DNA from 4 places in the Rhizobium sp. PvP014 genome. Region 1 is predicted to be linked to each of the others. Evidence: predicted binding sites of a transcription regulator. Region 1 holds the regulator's gene; each other region holds the start of a gene.
What was found. The regulator LexA, encoded in region 1, represses DNA repair genes until DNA is damaged. The targets are predictions, from matches to a motif close to TGTTCNNNNTGTGTTCNG.
Positions count from the first base shown of each region.

Region 1 (5,328 bases):
CTTCTTGAGGACGTGGAAGATTTCCGCGCCCATGCGCACGGCATCCTTCAGCGTCTCGGCGCCGACGGGCATGATCATGAATTCCTGGAAATCGATCGGGTTGTCGGCGTGAGCGCCGCCATTGATGATGTTCATCATCGGGACCGGCAGGAGATGGGCAGAGGCGCCGCCGATATAGCGATAGAGCGGCAGGCCGGACGATTCGGCTGCGGCCTTGGCAACGGCAAGCGAGACGCCGAGAATGGCGTTTGCACCCAGGCGCGACTTGTTCGGGGTGCCGTCGAGCGCGATCAGGGTCTTGTCGATGTGGATCTGGCTTTCGGCATCGAAGCCGCCGATCGCGTCGAAGATCTCGGTGTTGACGGCTTCGACAGCCTTTTCGACGCCCTTGCCACCATAGCGCTTGCCACCATCGCGAAGTTCGACGGCTTCATGCGCGCCCGTGGAGGCGCCCGACGGAACGGCGGCGCGGCCCATCGAGCCGTCTTCCAGATAAACATCCACCTCGACGGTCGGATTGCCACGGCTGTCCAGAATTTCGCGAGCGATGATGTCGGTAATGGCGGTCAAGGGTCTCTCCTCGGTTGATGTGCGAGCCTGAATTCGCAGGCTCAGCGAACAGGCGTGTCATCGACATTGTGCGATCGTCGATGACACGCGGATTACAATCCAGTCAATTCGGCGGTTTTTCGACGCCGTCAGCCTTTTGCGATGGCGTCGAAGGCCAGCAGCTTTTCCAGAAGGCGCGGCATGTCCTTCAGGTGGACCATGTTCGGGCCGTCAGACGGCGCATTGTCAGGGTCTTCGTGGGTTTCGATAAAGACGCCAGCAACGCCGACTGCGACGGCTGCACGGGCAAGCGTTTCGACAAACTCGCGCTGGCCGCCGGAAGAGCCGCCCTGGCCGCCTGGCTGCTGGACGGAATGGGTTGCGTCAAAAATAACAGGGCTTCCGAGCGACGCCATGATCGGCAGCGAACGCATGTCGGAAACGAGAGTGTTGTAGCCGAACGACGCACCGCGCTCGCAGAGCATCACATTGGGATTGCCGCTTTCGAGGAACTTCGCCTGAACATTCTTCATGTCCCAGGGTGCCAGGAACTGCCCCTTCTTGACGTTGATCGCGCAACCCGTCTTTGCAGCCGCGACCAGCAAGTCGGTCTGACGCGACAGGAAGGCGGGGATCTGCAGGATATCGATCGTGTCGGCCACGAGGCCGCACTGCTCTTCCGTGTGGATGTCGGTCAGAACCGGAAAGCCGTATTCCTTCTTGAGATCGGCAAAGATTGCCATCGCGTTGTCCAGGCCGATGCCGCGCTTGCCGGAGATCGACGTGCGATTGGCCTTGTCGAAGGAGGATTTGTAGACGAGGCCGATGCCGAGCTTCTTGCAGAGTTCGACAAGCGTGCCGGCGATCATGAACGCATGATCACGGCTTTCCATCTGACAGGGACCGGCAATCAGCGAGAGCTTTGCCGTGTTTGAGAAAACGACTTTCGAACTCCCCTCGCCCACGGACACTTCAGAATTGGCGGAGACTGTCATTTCACTATTCCTCGAAACCGAATACCACACCTTGCCCCGGGGCTGCCGACACGATCACGCGGCCATCCCTGCGGATGAATGCGACGTCATTAGCAGCAAGGGTGATCTCTGTCACGGCGAGATCGGCGGTCTTGAAGATGATCCCGCGCGCAGCGAGGCGCGACGATAACAAGGGCTTCATCGAAGACCGGAACTCGTCGCTGAACGTGTCGTTGGATTGAATGCGGATGCTGGCATTGGCAGCTTCGATCCGCAGACCGTCTTTCCCTTGCTCGGGTTGCGTCTCGAACACGGTTTCGAAAAGCGGAAGAAACTCCAGCGGGTCATCTGCAGAAAAGACGATCTCTCGAAGGCCTGTAACGGCGTTTGCGTGCTCATCAAGACCACCGCGATCTGCCGGTAATGCGGCCATGCGCTGGCAGGAAAACAGCAAGATGTCATCGACCTCGGGAACTGCCGCGAACGCCAGACGGAATGAGACTTCGCTCTCCCCACCATCGGGCAACTGCATCGGGCGGGAGAATTGAAGCATCTCGCCCGCAGACATGTGCCCGTCCACAAAACGGCTATGATCGGCCGCTGCATCCTGCGTCCCGACGACCACCGCCGATAGACCTTCCCTTTTCCGCTGGCCGCGGAAGCGGATGTCGCGATCGGTGAACACGTTGCCTCGTTTTGCCGCAAGCGAGGCTTGCCGACGGTTCACAATGCCCAGCGGCTCGAGATACGAGCCATCCGCGAAGAATATGCAGGCATTAGCTGTGCCGAAAGGGTGAACACCTTCAGGTGCCACAGTAAAGCCGAGAGCGGTCAACCTCCCCCGCGCTGACGCCAGATCTGCAACGGGCAGAACCAAATGATCGACTGACTTGTTACCCACTAACACCCCCAAAGTCTTATTCCGCAGAACATTGGCTATCGCGGGAAACTCGGCAAGTGCTGCGCACGAACTGAATACGTGATCGAACGCTGAAATGAGACTATTCTTGAGCAAAAATTTGGGGCTTGCGGAACACAGATAGAACATATAGCGTCCGTTCTGCATTTGTTTCCAATTCTGAGGGTCCCGTCCATGCTGACACGCAAGCAACAGGAGTTACTTCTGTTCATCCACGAGCGGATGAAAGAATCAGGCGTGCCGCCGTCGTTTGACGAAATGAAGGACGCTCTCGACCTTGCATCGAAGTCCGGCATCCATAGGCTGATCACCGCGCTCGAGGAGCGTGGCTTTATTCGCCGTCTGCCGAACAGAGCACGCGCGCTCGAAGTGATCAAGCTGCCTGACGCCTATGTGGCGAACCTTCATCCGCGACGGGGTTTTTCTCCCAGTGTCATCGAGGGAAGCCTCGGCAAAACGCAACCGGTCGTCGCTCAGAAGCCGGCGCCGGTCATGGCGGACAATCCGTTCTCGACAAACATCCCGGTCATGGGTCGAATCGCTGCCGGCGTGCCGATCTCCGCGATCCAGAACAACACCCACGACATCGCCGTTCCGATCGAGATGCTGGGTTCCGGCGATCATTACGCGCTCGAAGTGAAGGGCGATTCGATGATCGATGCCGGCATCCTCGATGGTGATACCGTCATCATCAAGAATGCCAGCACCGCAAGTCCGGGCGATATCATCGTTGCCCTGGTCGATGAGGAAGAAGCGACCCTGAAGCGGTTCCGCCGCAAGGGTGCATCGATCGCGCTGGAAGCGGCGAACCCCGCTTACGAGACCCGCATCTTCCCGCCCGACCGGGTGAAGGTCCAGGGCAAGCTTGTCGGCCTTATTCGCCGCTATCATTAAGAACGCTGTTATCCCGGAGATGCGCAGCAACAGCCTCCGGGATGCCAAAGTCGAATTGTCGCGTTCGCCAGTCATAGAACCGGTGGACGGTCCACGGACGGCTTGAGGTCTGTGCGCTGTCTCGCATCGCCGCCGTAATCTTGATGTCTGGCGCTGTCGCGTTCGGAATAATGGTGATTTCCAGTGCGCCAGTCCGGCGCAACGTCCGCCCGCTGAGAAGCAAGGCGCCGGAGCGGCAAGTATCGAAGCGTGCGCCGGGCGAGACGATGATCCGACCGAAATCGCAGGCAAGACCGGTGTATCGGTTGTCTTCGACAGTGACGATCCGGATGTCCTGAGCAGTCTGCGCCGCGCACAGGATTTTCGGCAGACAGGCAAATCGTCCGGGCGTGAATGCTTGAAGAAAGCCCCTGACATATTCGATTTCCCGGCGCGTCAAATCCGGTCGCGAATGTGGTCTAGGTCGTCTGTCATCACTTTTCGCAAGGCTGGCACCTCGCGCTGGTTCCGAAGAGGCAAGAACCGGCAAGGCGAGCGGTTGTTCTCCGGTCTCAAGCACCAGCGCTCGCCGCCATTGATCGTAGATAAATCCCGGCGGCCGGGTTCGATTGAGGGTGATCTTGTCATCCTGTATCAGTCCCACTGACGCGCCGTCTTCGGATATGACGATATCAGGCCTCGGCGCCGAGCCTGAGCGGACCGCAAAGAGCAAAGCCACCGCCATGAACAGCGCGCCTGTCAGCCTCAGCGGCGTGCGCAGCAGCGTCAGAAGCAGAAAGCCTGCCGTCGCCAGCGGCAGGAAAAGCGGGTTCTGCCGGCCGATGGCAATATCGCCGCCCCATGCGGCAACGATCTCGGCAATGCGAATGACGATCCGCAGCCCCTCGCCCATGATGAACAGAAAGGGAGCATCCAGCCCGAACGGCATCAGCAACATGCCAACAAGCCCTGCCGGCATCACCACGAAGGAAATGATCGGCATGGCCGCGAGATTGGCCGCGAGGCCGTAGGTGGTCAGATGGTGGAAATGCTCGATCGAATAGATCGACGTCGAAGTACTGCCGATCAGCGACGTCACCACGATCCCGGCAATGAAATGGAACGTCGCCGCGACACCCGTTATCCACCGGTTGCTACCTTTTGTATCCTCCCTACCTTTCGCGAAATATCGCGTCCAGAGGGCGAACCCTGCCACCAGTGCCGCGGTTGCCGCAAACGACATCTGGAAACTCGGACCCAAAATCTCCGACGGCGAGATGGCGAGGATAATGATTGCCGAAAGGGCGACGTTGCGAAGGCTGATGGAGGGTCGATCGACGAGCACGGCGACCAGCATCACCGCCATCATGATATAGGCCCGCTCGGCGGAAACCCCGAACCCGGAAATCAGGTAATAGGCGGTCGCCATGACAAGCGCACCGAACGCGGCAAACTTCTTGATCGGATAGGCCTGCGCAAAGCCTGGAAACAGCGACAGGACGGAGCGGACGCCGACGAAGAAGATACCGGCTGCCAGCGCCATGTTCAGGCCTGAGATCGCGACGATATGGGCCAGCCCGGACAGACGAAGCGCCTCGGTCGTCTCACGGGAAATTGCACGGCGCTCGTCGGTCACGATTGCGGCAGCAAAAGCGCCCGCATCCCCCTTGACCGTATCGCGGATGCGATTGCCGATTGCGCTGCGAAGCGCAAAAAGCCCTCGCTGCATGTCCGACCATAACCCGGGTTGGTCATCGATCGCGGGTTGTACGCTAGGCGCGCCGTAAAAGAAGCCAACGGCCCCGATTTGATCGAAGTAGGAGGAGAAGGCGAAATCGTTCAATCCGGGAAGCGCCGGGCCAGAGGGTGGCGACAGACGGGCACGGCCGGAAACGCGCTCTCCGATGTCTGCAGGTTCGTGTTGGCTTCTGGCAAGAAGCGACACCCGCTGCGGGGGACGACCGAGCGTGGGCTCAGATGTCTGCTCGATCCTCACGATATAGCGCCAGCGGC
Region 1 covers NZ_JAGIOT010000002.1:839,807-845,134, reverse strand. The annotation lists gene eno (phosphopyruvate hydratase) at 1-570, opposite strand, end outside; gene kdsA (3-deoxy-8-phosphooctulonate synthase) at 699-1,544, opposite strand; gene J3A65_RS08750 (VOC family protein) at 1,549-2,589, opposite strand; gene lexA (transcriptional repressor LexA) at 2,617-3,336, shown strand; gene J3A65_RS08740 (ComEC/Rec2 family competence protein) at 3,317-5,328, opposite strand, start outside.

Region 2 (5,328 bases), 270 kb from region 1:
AGCACGGGCACTGCCGTCGTTGGAGAGAATGGTGCGGGCGCCTTCTGGTACAGGCTGAAGGCCGGCCTTCTGGCGGGTTCGGGAAACAACAAGGCGCAGCTCGACATCTGGCAGATTACCGACACGACCTCGGAACGGTCGGACCAGGAGCGTTTCTTTCGCGAACTGCAAAACGCCATCGACTACCTCGATCATGCGCCGGTCGGGTTCTTTTCCGCGGGCAAGAAGGGCGAGATCTTTTATCTCAACGCCACGCTGGCTGAATGGCTGGGTCTCGATCTGACCAAGTTTTCTCCGGGATCGATGACGATCGACGATCTCGTGGCGGGCGAGGGCATGGCGCTGATCCAGTCGGTTCAACCGGCGCCAGGCCTGAAGCGCACGGAGACGCTCGATCTCGACCTGCGCCGTGCCAACGGCCAGAGCCTGCCGGTGCGGCTTGTTCACAGCGTCAGCTCCATGCGCGACGGTGCGCCCGGCGAAAGCCGCAGTGTCGTGATCAACCGGCCGCATGGTGAGGACACCGATCAATCCGCGTCGGCGATGCGTTTCACGCGCTTTTTCAACAACACGCCGATGGCCATTGCGTCCGTTGATGGCGAAGGCCGGATCCTGCGCATCAATGCGCCGTTCCTGCGACTGTTCGCCGGGGTTCTGACCCGAGACGACGTGGAAAGTGGTGCGTCGCTGGAGCGTATCGCGCACGAGACGACCCGCGATCAGCTGATGGCGGCGCTTGCTGCCGCACGCGACCGGCAGGGCGACATTACTCCGATCGATTCGCGGCATCCGGGCGACGAGACCCGCTATCTGCGTTTCTACGTCAATGCGGTGATCGACGAGAGCGACGAGGCGCCGGAAGAGGCGGCCATCATCTATTCCGTCGAGACGACCGAGCAGAAGGCGCTCGAGACGCAAATGGCGCAGACCCAGAAGCTAAATGCGGTCGGCACGCTGGCAGGCGGTATCGCGCACGATTTTAACAACGTGCTGACGGCTATCCTTCTGTCGTCCGATCACCTGCTTTTGCAGGCGCGTCCGTCCGACGCGAGCTTCGCCGATCTGATGGAAATCAAGCGCAATGCCAACCGGGCCGCCGTTCTGGTGCGCCAGCTTCTGGCCTTCTCGCGCAAGCAGACGATGCGTCCGGCGGTTCTGAACCTCACCGATGTGGTGGGCGACCTGCGCATGCTGGTCGACCGGCTGATTTCCGGCACCAATGTCAAGCTCGATGTCGACTACGGGCGTGACCTGTGGCCGGTGCGTACCGACCTGTCGCAGTTCGAGCAGGTTCTGATCAACCTCTGCGTCAACGCGCGCGATGCGATGCCGCAGGGGGGCACGATCCTGATCAAGACCCGCAATGTGACGGCCGAGGAAACGAGCAGCTTCCATCAGGCCGATCTGCCGGCGGAAGATCTCGTGATGGTCGAGGTTGCCGACAGCGGCACGGGCATTCCGCCCGAGATCATGGACAAGATCTTCGAGCCGTTCTTCACCACCAAGGAAGTGGGCAAGGGGACAGGTCTCGGCCTTTCGATGGTCTATGGCATCATCAAACAGTCCGGCGGCTATATCTATCCGGAATCCGAAGTCGGTCGCGGAACGAGTTTCCGGCTGTTCCTGCCGCGTCACATTCCCGAAATACCGGTCATCACGCCAGAGGCCGCAGAGGCTGCAGCTCTGGCAGCCGCACAGCCTGTGGCTTTGAAAGCGCCGGCGGAAGACATGGATCTCACAGGCAAGTCTGCGGTCGTGCTGCTTGTGGAAGATGAAGAAGCGGTTCGCCGGGGTGGCAAGCGCATGCTGGAAACGCGCGGTTATACCGTGCACGAAGCCGGATCCGGCGTCGAAGCACTCGACATCATGGACGAGCTCGAAGGCAAGGTTGATATCGTCGTTTCCGACGTTGTCATGCCTGAGATGGACGGGCCGACGCTTCTGACGGAACTGCGGAAATCCTATCCGGATCTGAAGTTCATCTTCGTCTCCGGATACGCGGAGGACGCGTTTGCGCGCAACCTGCCGGCCGATGCGAAGTTCGGTTTTCTGCCCAAGCCGTTTTCGCTGAAGCAGCTTGCCGTTGCGGTTCGCGAGATGCTCGACTCGGACTGATTTTCCGACCCGCCTGCGAAACTTTATGGAGCCTCGCGATTCGTCCGTCGAATGCGAGGCTCCTTGCTTTAACGCCTGATTTTCCACAGGTTATGCGTGCGTGAACGTTCCGGGAACGAAATCGCGATAACGCATTTCAATCAAGCTGATAAAAGCCTCTTGATTGATGAGAACAAAAAGAGTACACGATGTCCATCGGCTGCTTCATTGCTTGCGTGGCGGCAATAACCTAAAGGTGGGACCTCATGGCACAGAATTCATTGCGGCTCGTAGAGGATAAAGGCGTGGACAAGAGCAAGGCGCTCGAAGCAGCACTCTCACAGATCGAACGTTCCTTCGGTAAGGGATCGATCATGAAGCTTGGCTCGAACGATAGCATCGTCGAGATCGAGACAGTTTCCACCGGTTCCCTGAGCCTTGATATTGCGCTCGGCATCGGCGGTCTGCCGAAGGGCCGTATCGTCGAAATCTATGGTCCGGAAAGCTCGGGCAAGACGACGCTTGCGCTGCAGACCATTGCTGAGGCTCAGAAGGGTGGCGGTGTTTGCGCCTTCGTCGACGCGGAACACGCACTCGATCCGGTCTATGCCCGCAAGCTCGGCGTCGATCTGCATAACCTCCTGATCTCGCAGCCAGACACCGGTGAGCAGGCGCTTGAGATCACCGACACGCTGGTGCGTTCCGGTGCTGTCGACGTTCTCGTCATCGACTCGGTTGCGGCATTGACGCCACGCGCCGAAATCGAAGGCGAAATGGGCGACAGCCTGCCGGGTCTTCAGGCCCGTCTGATGAGCCAGGCACTGCGCAAGCTGACGGCGTCGATCTCCAAGTCGAAGACGATGGTGATCTTCATCAACCAGATCCGCATGAAGATCGGCGTGATGTTCGGTTCGCCGGAAACGACGACAGGCGGTAACGCGCTGAAATTCTACGCGTCCGTCCGTCTCGACATTCGCCGCATCGGCCAGGTCAAGGAACGCGAAGAAGTCGTCGGCAACCAGACACGCGTCAAGGTCGTCAAGAACAAGATGGCGCCTCCCTTCAAGCAGGTCGAATTCGACATCATGTATGGCGAAGGCGTGTCAAAGACCGGCGAGCTCGTCGATCTCGGCGTCAAGGCTGGGATCGTCGAGAAGTCGGGCGCATGGTTCTCCTACAACAGCCAGCGCCTTGGTCAGGGCCGCGAGAACGCGAAGTCGTTCCTGCGAGACAATCCGGAAGTGGCGCGTGAAATCGAGACGTCGCTGCGCCAGAACGCCGGTCTGATCGCGGACAAGTTCCTGCAGAATGGCGGTCCTGATGCCAATGACGGCGACCAGGCCCCGGACCCTTGATCGGACCTGGGTTGGGATGTCGATCTAGGGCATCCTGACGCTGATATTCACCGGTGTTTTCCGGTTTTCAAATCTTGCCGGCCGCCATCTACGAGATGCGCGGCCGGTCTGCGTTCCGGGCGGGTTTGGGATGATTAGGGGTGCTGTGGCTGGACAGTCGGGAACGCGGACGATACAAGCCTTTCGTCTTCGAATAACAGCATCGCACCCGGCGATAAAAAGGGCTTAGCATGAGCGGCGTGAATGAAATCCGGTCGACGTTTCTCGACTATTTCCAAATGAACGGCCACGAGGTTGTGTCCTCGTCCCCGCTTGTGCCGCGCAATGACCCGACGCTGATGTTTACCAATGCCGGTATGGTGCAGTTCAAGAACGTCTTTACCGGTCTTGAAAAGCGCCCCTACACCACGGCCACCACCTCGCAGAAATGCGTACGCGCCGGTGGCAAGCACAACGATCTCGACAATGTCGGTTACACCGCCCGCCATCTGACCTTTTTCGAGATGCTGGGCAACTTCTCGTTCGGCGACTATTTCAAGGAAAACGCGATCGAGCTTGCCTGGAAGCTGGTCACCGAAGGCTTCGATCTGCCCAAGCACCGCTTGCTGGTCACCGTCTATTCGGAAGACGAGGAAGCTGCGACGCTGTGGAAGAAGATCGCCGGCATTTCCGACGACAAGATCATTCGCATTCCCACCTCCGACAACTTCTGGCAGATGGGCGATACCGGCCCCTGCGGTCCGTGTTCGGAAATCTTTATCGATCAGGGCGAGAATGTCTGGGGTGGACCTCCGGGCTCGCCTGAAGAAGACGGCGACCGCTTTCTGGAATTCTGGAACCTCGTCTTTATGCAGTACGAGCAGACGGCACCGGGCGAGCGTTCGCTGCTGCCGCGTCCGTCGATCGATACCGGCATGGGTCTTGAGCGCATGGCCTGCGTTCTGCAGGGCAAGCAGAGCGTGTTCGACACGGACCTGTTCCAGACGCTGATCGGCACGATCGAGGATGTGCTGAGCGTGAAGGCGGAAGGCAGTGCAAGCCACCGCGTCATAGCCGACCATCTGCGGTCCTCCGCCTTCCTGATTGCCGACGGCGTGCTGCCATCCAACGAAGGCCGCGGCTACGTGCTTCGCCGCATCATGCGCCGCGCCATGCGCCATGCGCAGCTGCTCGGTGCCAAAGAACCTGTGATGTACAAGCTGCTGCCGACGCTGGTTCAGGAAATGGGCCGCGCCTATCCGGAACTGGTGCGCGCCGAGGCGCTGACGTCGGAAACGCTGAAGCTTGAGGAAACCCGCTTCCTCAAGACGCTCGAACGTGGTTTGTCGCTGCTTTCGGACGCGACCAGCACGCTCGACAAGGGCGACATGCTCGACGGCGAGACGGCGTTCAAGCTTTACGACACCTATGGCTTCCCGCTCGATCTGACGCAGGATGCGCTCCGCGCCCGCGAAATCGGCGTCGATTTGTCGGGCTTTACCGATGCGATGGAACGCCAAAAGGCGGAAGCCCGCTCGCATTGGGCAGGCTCCGGCGACAAGGCGACCGAAACGGTCTGGTTCGAAATCAAGGAAAAGTTCGGCGCCACCGAATTCCTCGGCTATGACACCGAGACTGCCGAAGGCGTCGTTCAGGCGATCGTCAAGGATGGCAAGGCCATCGACAGTGCCTCGAGCGGCGATGCCGTCCAGATCGTCGTCAGCCAGACGCCGTTTTACGGTGAATCCGGCGGTCAGATGGGCGATGCCGGTCTGATCTCGACCGACCACGCCAAGCTCGAAGTGACCGACGTCCAGAAGCGGGGCGAGGGGCTGTTCGTTCATATCGCGACCGTGACCGAGGGCACGTTAAAGGCTGGCGACGCTGTCATCCTCGCCGT
Region 2 covers NZ_JAGIOT010000002.1:1,105,631-1,110,958, reverse strand. The annotation lists gene J3A65_RS10030 (PAS domain-containing sensor histidine kinase) at 1-2,115, shown strand, start outside; gene recA (recombinase RecA) at 2,361-3,449, shown strand; gene alaS (alanine--tRNA ligase) at 3,680-5,328, shown strand, end outside.
Region 2: a site for LexA is predicted at 2,284-2,301, ahead of recA (recombinase RecA). Genes of this name have one in related genera too.

Region 3 (5,328 bases), 240 kb from region 1:
TGCTGGAAGAAATGGGTTTTGAGACCGGCGGCTCCGACGGCTATGTCGGGCCGCTGACCCGCAGCGCCGTTGCCGGCTTCAAACGCTGGAAAGGCCTGAAGCAGACGGGCCCGATGATAAGCGGCGAGTTCATCGACGCGCTTTACGCCTCTGCCGGCCAGCCGAAGCCACCTGCCGGCCAGATCATGGTGCGGCAGAATTTCGAACCGCTGTTTGAGGCCCCTGTCGGCATCAAGGCGCCGGAAGTGGCCCTCGGCACGCATCTCTTCACTGTCGACAAGATCGATCGCTCGATCGAATCAGCCGATTGGCACGCGGTGACGTTGCCGAACGTGCTGTCCGATGCGACGATGAAGCGGCTGGGGATCACCGTGGCGGCCGATGCGAAACTGCCGGGTGCCGCAAAAGCCGCACTCGACCGGATCGAGATTTCGCAGGACGTTCGCGACCGGATCGAGACGCTAATGGCGGATGGGACGTCGGTCACGATCAACGACGAATCGCTTGGACCGGAGACAGGCAAGGGCACCGATTTCGTCACGCTGACCAAGTCGTCGAAAAGCGAGATGGTGGCAGTTCAGGATATTGGCTCAACGCCTGCCGCCGAGCCGCGCGCCAAGCGCAGTGTCATCCGTTACCAAGGCGGCGTCGGCCTCTACTGAGGCCAACGCCACCGCGGTCGGTTAGACCAGTTCCACATCCAGCACACCGGGCGCCGCCTTCAGAGCGGCGGCGATTTCCGGCGAGATACGATACCGTTCCGTCAGTTCCACCTCGATCTCGCGCTTGCCATCATCCTTGATGACGATAAACGAGACGAGGCCATCGCCGCGGGCATTAAGATGCCGGGCGACCGTCTTCAGCGGCCCTGAGTCGCGCACGAAGACCCGCAGCGCCTTCTGCATGCGGACCGACTGTTCCTCCAACGACTGCACCGTCTGGATCCGCAGGCCAATGCCTTCCGGACGCTCGTCGGCCTGAACGGTGATGACAAGCGATTTTCCGGGCTCAAGCAGATCGCGGTACTGAGCAAGCGCTTCGGAAAACAGCACCGCCTCGAACTGACCGGTGGAATCGGAAAACATGACGATGCCCATCTTGTTGCCGGTGCGCGTCTTGCGTTCCTGCCGACCGGTGACGGTCCCGGCAAGACGGCCGGCGGTGGCGCCTGCCCTCACCGCCGTCGAGAAGTCGGCGAAGGTCTGGACGCGCATCTTGTCGAGCACCGCACCGTAGGTATCGAGCGGATGGGCCGACAGGTAGAAGCCGAGCACCTGATACTCCCGCATCAGCATTTCAGACGGCATCCACGGATTGAAGGTTGGAAGCACGAGTTTTTCCGGACCGCTTGCCGCACCCGAGCCGAAGAAATCGGACTGACCGGAGACCTTCTCCTCCTGGGCGCGCTGGGCATAGCCGATGACGCGGTCCATACCGGCGCTGAGCTGCGCCCGATCGAAGCCGAAGCAATCGAAGGCGCCAGCGGCGTTGAGGCTCTCAAAGACGCGGCGGTTGATCTGCTTTGGGTCGATGCGCAGGCAGAAATCCTCGATCGACGCGAAGGGCGTGTCGCCGCGGACTTCGACGATGTGATCGACGGCGTTTTCGCCGACGCCCTTGATGGCGGCGAGCGCGTAATAGATGCGGTTGTCACCTGTCTCGAAGCGGCGGAACGAGGTCTGAACCGATGGCGGAATGACCTTGATGCCGAGCCGGCCCGCGTCTTCGCGGAAATCGTTCAGCTTTTCAGTGTTCGCCATATCGTAGGTCATCGACGCGGCGAGGAACTCGACCGGGTAATGCGCCTTCATATAGGCCGTCTGGTAGGAGACGATGGCGTAGGCGGCGGCGTGAGATTTGTTGAAGCCGTAGTTGGCGAACTTCGCCAGCAGTTCGAAGATGTTCTTCGCCTGCGGCTTCGACACACCGTTCTTGATGGCGCCACTGACAAAGCGCTCGCTCTGCTGGTCCATCTCGGCCTTGATCTTCTTGCCCATGGCGCGGCGCAGAAGGTCGGCTTCGCCGAGCGAATAGCCCGACAGGACCTGGGCGATCTGCATCACCTGTTCCTGATAGACGATGACGCCCTGGGTTTCCTTGAGCAGATAATCGATCGACGGATGGACCGATTCGATTTCTTCCTCGCCGTGCTTGCGGGCATTGTAGGTCGGGATGTTTTCCATCGGACCCGGGCGATAAAGCGCCACCAGCGCAATAATGTCCTCGATACAGTCCGGCTTCATGCCGATCAGCGCCTTGCGCATGCCGGCGCTTTCCACCTGGAACACGCCGACGGTCTCGCCGCGTGACAGCATCTGGTAGGTCAGTTCGTCATCGAGCGGGATCTTGGCGAGATCCACAACGATATCGCGCTTCTTGCAGAATTCGACCGCGGTTTTCAGAACCGTCAGCGTCTTCAGTCCGAGAAAGTCGAACTTGACCAGACCGGCCTGCTCGACCCATTTCATGTTGAACTGGGTGACCGGCATGTCGGAGCGCGGGTCGCGGTACATCGGCACCAGCTTCGACAGCGGGCGGTCACCGATGACGATACCGGCGGCGTGGGTCGAGGCGTGGCGGTAGAGACCTTCGATCTTCTGGGCGATATCGAGAAGACGGCCAACGACCGGCTCCTTGTCGACCTCTTCCTGAAACTTCGGCTCTTCCTCGATCGCCTTTGCCAAGGTGGTCGGATTGGCCGGGTTGTTGGGCACCAGTTTGCAGATGCGATCGACCTGGCCATAGGGCATTTCGAGAACGCGGCCGACGTCGCGCAGTGCTGCGCGGGCCTGCAGCGAACCGAAGGTGATGATCTGCGCCACCTGCTCGCGGCCATATTTGCGCTGCACGTAGCGGATCACTTCTTCGCGGCGATCCTGGCAGAAGTCGATGTCGAAGTCGGGCATCGAGACGCGGTCGGGATTGAGGAAGCGTTCGAACAGCAAAGAGAAGCGCAGCGGATCGACGTCGGTGATCGTCAGCGCATAGGCAACCAGCGAGCCTGCACCGGAACCGCGGCCCGGACCGACCGGGATGTTCTGCAGCTTTGCCCATTTGATGAAGTCGGCAACGATCAGGAAGTAGCCCGGAAACTTCATCTTCTCGATGACGCCGAGCTCGAAATCGAGCCGTTCGCGATAATCCTGCTCGGTGAAGCCCGCGGTGATACCGAGTTCGGCCATCCGGTTCTCGAGACCTTCGATGGACTGGCGGCGAAGCTCGGCCGTTTCGGCGCGCTCTGCCTCTGCCGGATCGTCGGTGGCGCCGGTAAAGCGCGGCAGGATCGGGCTGCGGGTATGCAGAATAAAGGAGCAGCGCTTGGCGATCTCGACCGTGTTTTCGAGTGCTTCCGGCAGATCGGCGAACAGCTTTGCCATTTCGGCGCGGCTTTTCAGATAATGGTCCGGCGTCAGGCGAAAGCGGGTATCGTCGGATACGATCGCATTGTGCGCGACTGCCATCAGGGCATCGTGGGCGTCATAATCGGACTGGCCCGGGAAGAAGGCTTCGTTGGTGGCGACCAGCGGCACATCCTGATCGTAGGCAAGATCGATCATCCGCTGCTCATGGCGGCGGTCGTAAGTGCCGTGACGCTGCAGTTCGATATAGAGACGATCGCCAAAGATCTGCTTCAGGGACAGGAGGCGCGCCTTGGCGAGCGCGGTGTTGCCATCCTTCATTGCCACGTCGACAGGGCCACCGGCAGCACCTGTCAGCGCGATCAGTCCTTCGGTGCCGCCATCTTCCAGCCAGGCGCGGCAGATATGCGTTGCCGCCTGCCCTTCTCCATCGAGATAGGCGCGGCTGACGAGATCCACCAGCCGCTCGTATCCCTTGGCATTGGCGGCAAGCACAACGATTGCCGGCAGCTTCGCCAAATGGCCGTTGCGGCGCTCGTCTGGCTGATCCTCCATGTCAATCGACAGCTGGCAACCGATGATCGGCTGAATGCCATCACCGATGGATTTTTGGGCGAATTCCAGCGCGACGAAGAGATTGTTGGTATCGGTGACGGCGATCGCGGGCTGATTGTCCGCGATGGCCTTGGAGAGGATTTTCTTAAGCGGCAGCGCACCTTCCAGAAGCGAATAGGCGGAATGGACGCGCAGATGCACGAACTGTGGCGTCGCTCCCAAATCCTCCGATTCCGATTGTAAAGTCGCTGCGTCCGCCATCTGATACCCATTCCTTGAATCGGGTCATTGTCCGGCGCGGGGGCTTCAGAGTCGAGTCAAGAATGGTCTTCTCAACCTCTTTCCGCTTGCGCCCGCCAGCTGGGCGAGCACGGACCGGCTCACATCACCAGCATGATCATCGACAAGCTGGCAACGAAAGTTGCAATGGAGGCGAATGCGGCAATATCACGAAGAAGGTCAGTCATCGTCGTCTCCCGTGTTCGTTTATGTTGGCACTTTGTTCTCTTTTCGTGCCAACGTCAATAGTAGAACAAAACGGGAATAGAAGATTCTGACCGATGGTTAATGCTGCTTGCTGGCTGGAGGTAACCAGCGCTCCATAGGACCAAGCCGTTGCCGGCCGACGCACGCGGTCGGCAGCCAAACGCCAGCCATCGCTGCGGATCGCTGACGTGACGTCATTCCATGGCAGCAGTGTCCATCGCACGCCCCTTCGAGGATGTGACGATGGACACTATCGGATCAGGGGCACGCTATGGGGATCAGTGCGTTCGCTAGAACTCGACGACTTTGCCGCCTTCGATCGTGACGCGACGATCCATGCGGGCAGCAAGATCATGATTGTGAGTGGCAATCAGTGCAGCAAGCCCTGACTGGCGCACCAGCGCCTCCAGCGCTTCGAACACGTAGGATGCCGTCTTCGGGTCGAGATTGCCGGTCGGTTCGTCGGCCAGCAAAAGGCGGGGCGCGTTGGCCACCGCACGGGCAATCGCCACGCGCTGCTGTTCACCACCCGACAGTTCCGACGGGCGGTGTTCGCCGCGATGACCGATTCGCATGTAATCGAGAAGCTGGCCCGCGCGTTCGCGCGCTTCCCCCTTCGAAAGGCCGCCAATCAACTGCGGCATCATGATGTTTTCGATCGCCGTGAATTCCGGCAGGAGATGGTGAAACTGGTAGACGAAGCCGATGTCGGAGCGACGGATCGAGGTGCGCTCTTCATCCGACAAACCGTTGCAGGCCCGACCGCCGATCGTCACATCGCCAGCGTCCGGATGTTCAAGCAGGCCTGCCAGATGCAAGAGCGTCGATTTGCCGGTACCGGACGGGGCGACGAGCGCCACGATCTCGCCGCTCACGAGCGAGAAGTCTGCCCCGTTGAGGATCGACAGGCTCGTCTCCCCCTGGCCGT
Region 3 covers NZ_JAGIOT010000002.1:599,393-604,720, reverse strand. The annotation lists gene J3A65_RS07505 (L,D-transpeptidase family protein) at 1-662, shown strand, start outside; gene dnaE (DNA polymerase III subunit alpha) at 684-4,175, opposite strand; gene J3A65_RS07495 (ABC transporter ATP-binding protein) at 4,691-5,328, opposite strand, start outside.
Region 3: a site for LexA is predicted at 4,443-4,460, ahead of dnaE (DNA polymerase III subunit alpha). Genes of this name have one in related genera too.

Region 4 (5,328 bases), on a different contig from region 1:
GTCAGGAGGCGAGTGTAGTTTTCCGCGCCGATATAGAACGGTTCATCGATCAGGGACCATTCGTGCACGCTGATAAAAGCCGCATAGAGAAGCGGAAAGAAGATGAAGACCGAAAATAGAACGAGATTGGGCGCGATGAACAGATAGGGCGTCAGTCGCGGCCGGAAGGATGCCCACCAGCCGGAAAACCGGCTGGTGGCAGTCTCGTTCATTGCCTTCTCAAGGGATATTGAGGTGGGGGCCATGACCTGCATTCGCTTTGATAAGATTTCAGGGGTTTAACGATTCGTTCAGGCCCGCAGCAGAAGCCGCTCGATATGGGCTTGGATATTCTCGGCTGTCTGCTCCGCAGACTGGCCGGATGTAAAAGCCAGATCGAGCTCGTCGGCCATCTTGGGGTTGAACCTGCCCCAGTTGGGATGGATGACCGTGCTGACGAGATGTTCGGGAATGGTCTTCGTCTGCTCTACGAAGACCTTCATCTCATTCGGCCGCAGAGAGAACTCGATCCCCTTGTCCACAATCGACGTGCGCACCGGCAGAAGCTGGGCCGTATTGACGAAGCTGCGCATGTTTTCCTCGTTGACGAGGAATTTGACAAACTCGGCGGCCAATTCTGGCGTCTTGCTATCGCGGGAAACCGCGACGCAGGTGCCGCCGAGATCGTCGGCCATTGCGACGTCACGCGGCAGGTAGGTGACGCCCCATTTGGCCTTCATCTGCTGCTCGACGAAGGGAATCTGCCAATTGCCGTTCAGCATCATGGCGATCGTGCCGTTGGCGAACAGGTTCTGCACCTTCTCGGCGCTCTTGACCGAGGTGCTGGGCGGAACCATTCCTTCGGTGAACCAGCTCTGTGTCCATGCAATCGTCTCGATGCCGGCCTTCTCGGTGATGCGGGAGGCCGTCAGGTCCTCGCTCAGCAAGCGCCCGCCATGCTGGTAGAGATAGAACATCCAGCGATGCACGGCGCCGTTCTGCCAGCTCATGGCGAACGGATAGGATGAGCCGCCCTGCGTCTTGAGCTTTTTGGCGTTGTCGATGAACGCCGCCCATGTCCAAGCTTCGTCGAGGCTGGACGGTACCGCGATATTGGCCTTTTCCAGCAGTTCCTCGTTGTAGAACAGGGCAAACGTATCGGTGTGATGCGGCAGCGCGTAGGGAGTGCCCTTGACGTTGACGGCGCTCCAGACGGCAGGTGTGAAGCCCTTGCCGAAGTCCTTCTCGAGATACTGCGTAAGGTCGATGGCGGCCTTGTTGCTCGCGTATCGCCCGATCTGCTGATAGGTCACGCGGAAGAGGTCGGGCGCCTGGCGGCCCGCAAGGCGCGTATCGACCTGCTGGTAGAATTGCGCGAACGGCATCACATCAAGCTTGACCTTGACGCCGGGATTGGCGCTTTCAAATTTGGCGATCACGTTCCTGTAGCCAGCAACTTCTGAATCGCCGCCCCAGACGGCAAATGTCAGCTGTTTTTCCTGTGCAAGCGCCGGCATGCCGAGCGCGCCGGTCACAAGCCCCGCGCCGAGACCCGCGCCGGTCTTCAAAATGGTACGTCGATTGATAAATTGCGTCATGTCTTCCTCCCATGAGTGTCAATTTCCAACGCCTCCCTCGACACACATGCCGGGAAGGCATGTTTTCAGTTGTGCGGCATTCCCTCCGAATCGACCTCCGTTCCACCGCACGATTCGCGCACAAGTAGCCTAACGGGCAGCAGATGATCCTGCCGCCCTTCCTTCCTATCGATTGCATCTATGACCGCTTGCATTGCCAGCTTCCCGAGCTCCTCCCGGGAGCTGTCGACTGTTGTCAACGTCGGGGCAGTAAAGCCACCGAAGGCAATGCCATCGAAACCGACGACGGCGAAATCATCCGGCACCCTCAGCCCGCGCTTGCGCAATCCATGCAAAGCGCCGATCGCGAGCCGGTCGTTATAGGCGAAGAGAGCCGTCGGCGGGACGTCAAGCGCCAGGATGCGGTCAAGGGCGAGGACGCCGCCTGACAGCGAATTCTCGGTCATCACAACGAGATCTTCATCGAATGGCAGACCAGCCTCGGAAAGCGCATGCAGATAGCCATCGATACGGTCGTGTCCGCCATGCGAACTTCGCAACGCCTGTGTAAAGTGTGCGATGCGCCGATGTCCAAGCGAAATGAGGTGGCGGGTGGCGATATATCCACCTCTCTCAAGATCGACGCGGACGCTTTGAATTCCCGGTGCGGGGCTAGGCTCCTGCAGCACGACAACGCCGACACCGCGCTTTACGAGAGCAGGTAGTTCCGGAGCAGCGCAGTTATTGTGTCCTGCGACGATGATCCCGTCGTAAGCCGCCCCTTGCAACAAGAGCGCAGTGTGAAACTCGCTCAGTTCGTTGCGGGACGAAATGATCGTGACCGAATATCCGCGCAAACTGGCTTCCGCTTGCGCCGCACTCGCGATCTCTAGGAAGTACGGATTCTCCAAGGTCGGCAGAATGAAAGTGATGATCTTGGTGCTGCGCTGCCGCAGGCTTCTGGCGGCATGATTGGGCGTGTAGCCCAACTGGGCAGCGGCGGACATCACGCGTTCCCGTGTCTCCGGAGAAATGCGCACGGCACTATCCCGGCCATTGAGCACGAGGGAAATGGTCGCTTGGGAGACACCCGCGAGGCGTGCGACATCAGCGCTTGTCGGTGCAGCGGCGGCCGAATGTTCACCCGTGGACTTGCGGTTCATCGCGGACCCTACACTTGCTAAATCGTATTAGCTAATACGTATTAGCTCGAGCTACGGACTGTCAAGCCCGCACATGGAGGCGAAAACAATCGCATCGTCGCGTCCTTTCTGGAAGGGAATAGGTGACCGTCGGAGGTAGCTTTTGTTGCCTTCAGCGTATGGGAGATCCGCTTCACGGTCTCGCCTACAGCGGGATGCTGAGGAGGCTCCGGACCCAATGGCTTTGCATGATCTTGAAAAAGCCCGTCCCCAGTAAGTGGCTCCTTCAAATCGAGAGCTATATGGTAGGGTCACTTGCAGCTGGGAGGATCGACGAGCAAACGTTCCTCGCCTCCGTTGCTGCGGCCACGTTCAGGTTTCTGCGAGGGCGCGATACGCTCGTGCGCCAACACACCCACCGTTCGACGGGTCTTGCACGATTTATTGTGCTAGCAACGTGATCATGACGTGGGTAATGGCTTGAGCTTAGAGCGGCGGCAGCGTTCAGAACAGTACTTCACGTCGCTCCAGTTCTTGGCCCACTTCAGCCTCCATGCAAAAGGTTTTCCGCATGTCGCACACGTTTTTATCGGCAGATCCGCTTTCTTGACCATTCTCGCCATATGGATCCTCTCCTATTCAACGTGTTTACGAAATGCGAACGAACCACTCGCCGCTCAGTTACCGAAGTGGCAATTCCACGAGCCCTACCCTATCTGGGGAAGCGCTCAGCGATTGGAAGCACCCGACTTCAACCTCTTTTCATGTCCGCTCGAGCTATTTCTGTTCACTTTACGTTCCGCCTGCCCTATGACAGGCGGGTTTGCCATGTTTGAGACAGTGGATGATCAACCGATCGACTTTTGAATTTCTAGAGGAAGCCTCCAGTAATCACGGCGCCGAGTGGCTCGACGACAACCGAGCTAGACTTGATTGCGCGCGCCGCGACTTAATTGAATTCACCCTAGCGTTAGCTAATAGCACAGGGTCGATCGACGAGCGCGTAGATGAGGCCAACCGAGATCCCCGCAAATGTTTGAGTGCCGCGTCTATCTCGAAAGGCACCTGCTGCATCACGTTGCGAGTTTCGCCTTCGAAGAACGCAGCCGCGACATATTACATGCAAATCTCTCCGCACAGCTCATACAGCGGAGGCGGAGCGCTGCTACCCCCGCCACGGCTTGCCCGCATTTTGCGGCAAACAATCGCAAGCCACACCGGCAAATGGAGAGGGATCGTCGAGGGTCCATTATTTCGGACATATTTCCCAAATGGTCTGACGGGCGGTCATGATTTGAGCGCCAGCGGGTACGTCAGAAATCACGACGCGCTCGACTTTTTCAATCTCAAAAACTTCGGAGCCTGTCGCAACGTTTCTGACGAGATGCTCGTGTCCTCCAATCTTGTCGAGGAAATAGTAAAATCATTCGCCGCTGCCCGCGCGCTGGTCGATTACATCAATCGGGCAACGACTAAGCTCCCCGAGTCTCGATAACCGGAAGGCTCTTACGCGCAAACTTACTGACCCGAAGCTTATAGAGATGAAAAAGTAGGCTCGCGACTATCAGCACGGTCGGGATGTGCTTGATCGGTTTCCTGTCATTGAGATTGTTTAGGACGCTAAAAAGGTGGCCGCAGACGTCTCGGCATTAGAGATTTTGCTTGCGAGCACTTATACGGTAGGGACCGGCTCTCTCCCCCATTACGACAGATTTCCAGGAAAGGGTGATCTCTCGTCGCGCAATCAAGGCATCAACCGCTTCATGGACGGCTGGCATGTAGTCACGCCACTCAAGCGGAGCGTTGTGATCATTTGCAAGGCTGCGCGCAACTTCGCTCGGGCACGTCGTCCCATCAGGTCGACTGACGACAAAACTTAAAATGGTCGATTCCGCATTCGCTCGCATGGCTCGTCCCCATTTAACTGAACTGTCTCGCGGGTCATTTGACAGTTACATTGTCTCAGCAAAGCATCAGGCAAGACCATCTCTGCGCAATATGTCTTACAGCGGTGGTGTTGCGCTGGACGGCTCCGTTTTGAATAAGCGAGAGAGCTACTTCGTTCAGGCAAAGCGATATGGAAAACCGTTCAACCATGCGGCGGCTTTTGACGCTGTCTCAGTTGCCGGGAAACGCAGCGGATCGTTACTCAAGATCTAACCGATGCGCCACCCCGTCATCGCAGAGGCTTTGGAGGCGCCATTGATTGTCAGCTTGGGATACTTGAGCCACTGCTCGATAGCAACAGTGGTGACGAACCTGAAGGCGTCATAGATGGTATTGCTGATCGGACTTGAGGCGAAAACCCGCGTCCGCGTCGCAGGCATCATGACCGGGACGCCGCTGCAGATCTCGACGTTGTCCGAATACGGGGTTGCCGAGCGCACGCCGGCCTTGGCTGCGGAAACCGCTCGGTTGCCGCCCTTGCCGCAACATGCCGGGTTCCAGGCGGAGCCGGTGACTGTTTCGCCTTTGCGCGGCCGTGCCGGACCGGACATTTGACGATGATGTCGTAATGCAGACTGCCGAAAACGACGACAGCGGGGCTGGGTGCGGTCTTAGAAATTTGTCTTTCCGTCTGGAGGCGACGGCCGCCATAGTCTTTTCTGGATTTTCCCAAAATTGCCTAT
Region 4 covers NZ_JAGIOT010000001.1:934,646-939,973, forward strand. The annotation lists gene J3A65_RS04185 (sugar ABC transporter permease) at 1-212, opposite strand, end outside; gene J3A65_RS04190 (extracellular solute-binding protein) at 291-1,577, opposite strand; gene J3A65_RS04195 (LacI family DNA-binding transcriptional regulator) at 1,643-2,719, opposite strand; gene J3A65_RS04200 (DUF2256 domain-containing protein) at 3,160-3,321, opposite strand; gene J3A65_RS04205 (DUF2461 family protein) at 3,543-4,193, shown strand; partial or broken gene J3A65_RS23300 (ribokinase) at 5,074-5,264, opposite strand.
Region 4: a site for LexA is predicted at 3,483-3,500, ahead of J3A65_RS04205 (DUF2461 family protein). Genes of this name have one in related genera too.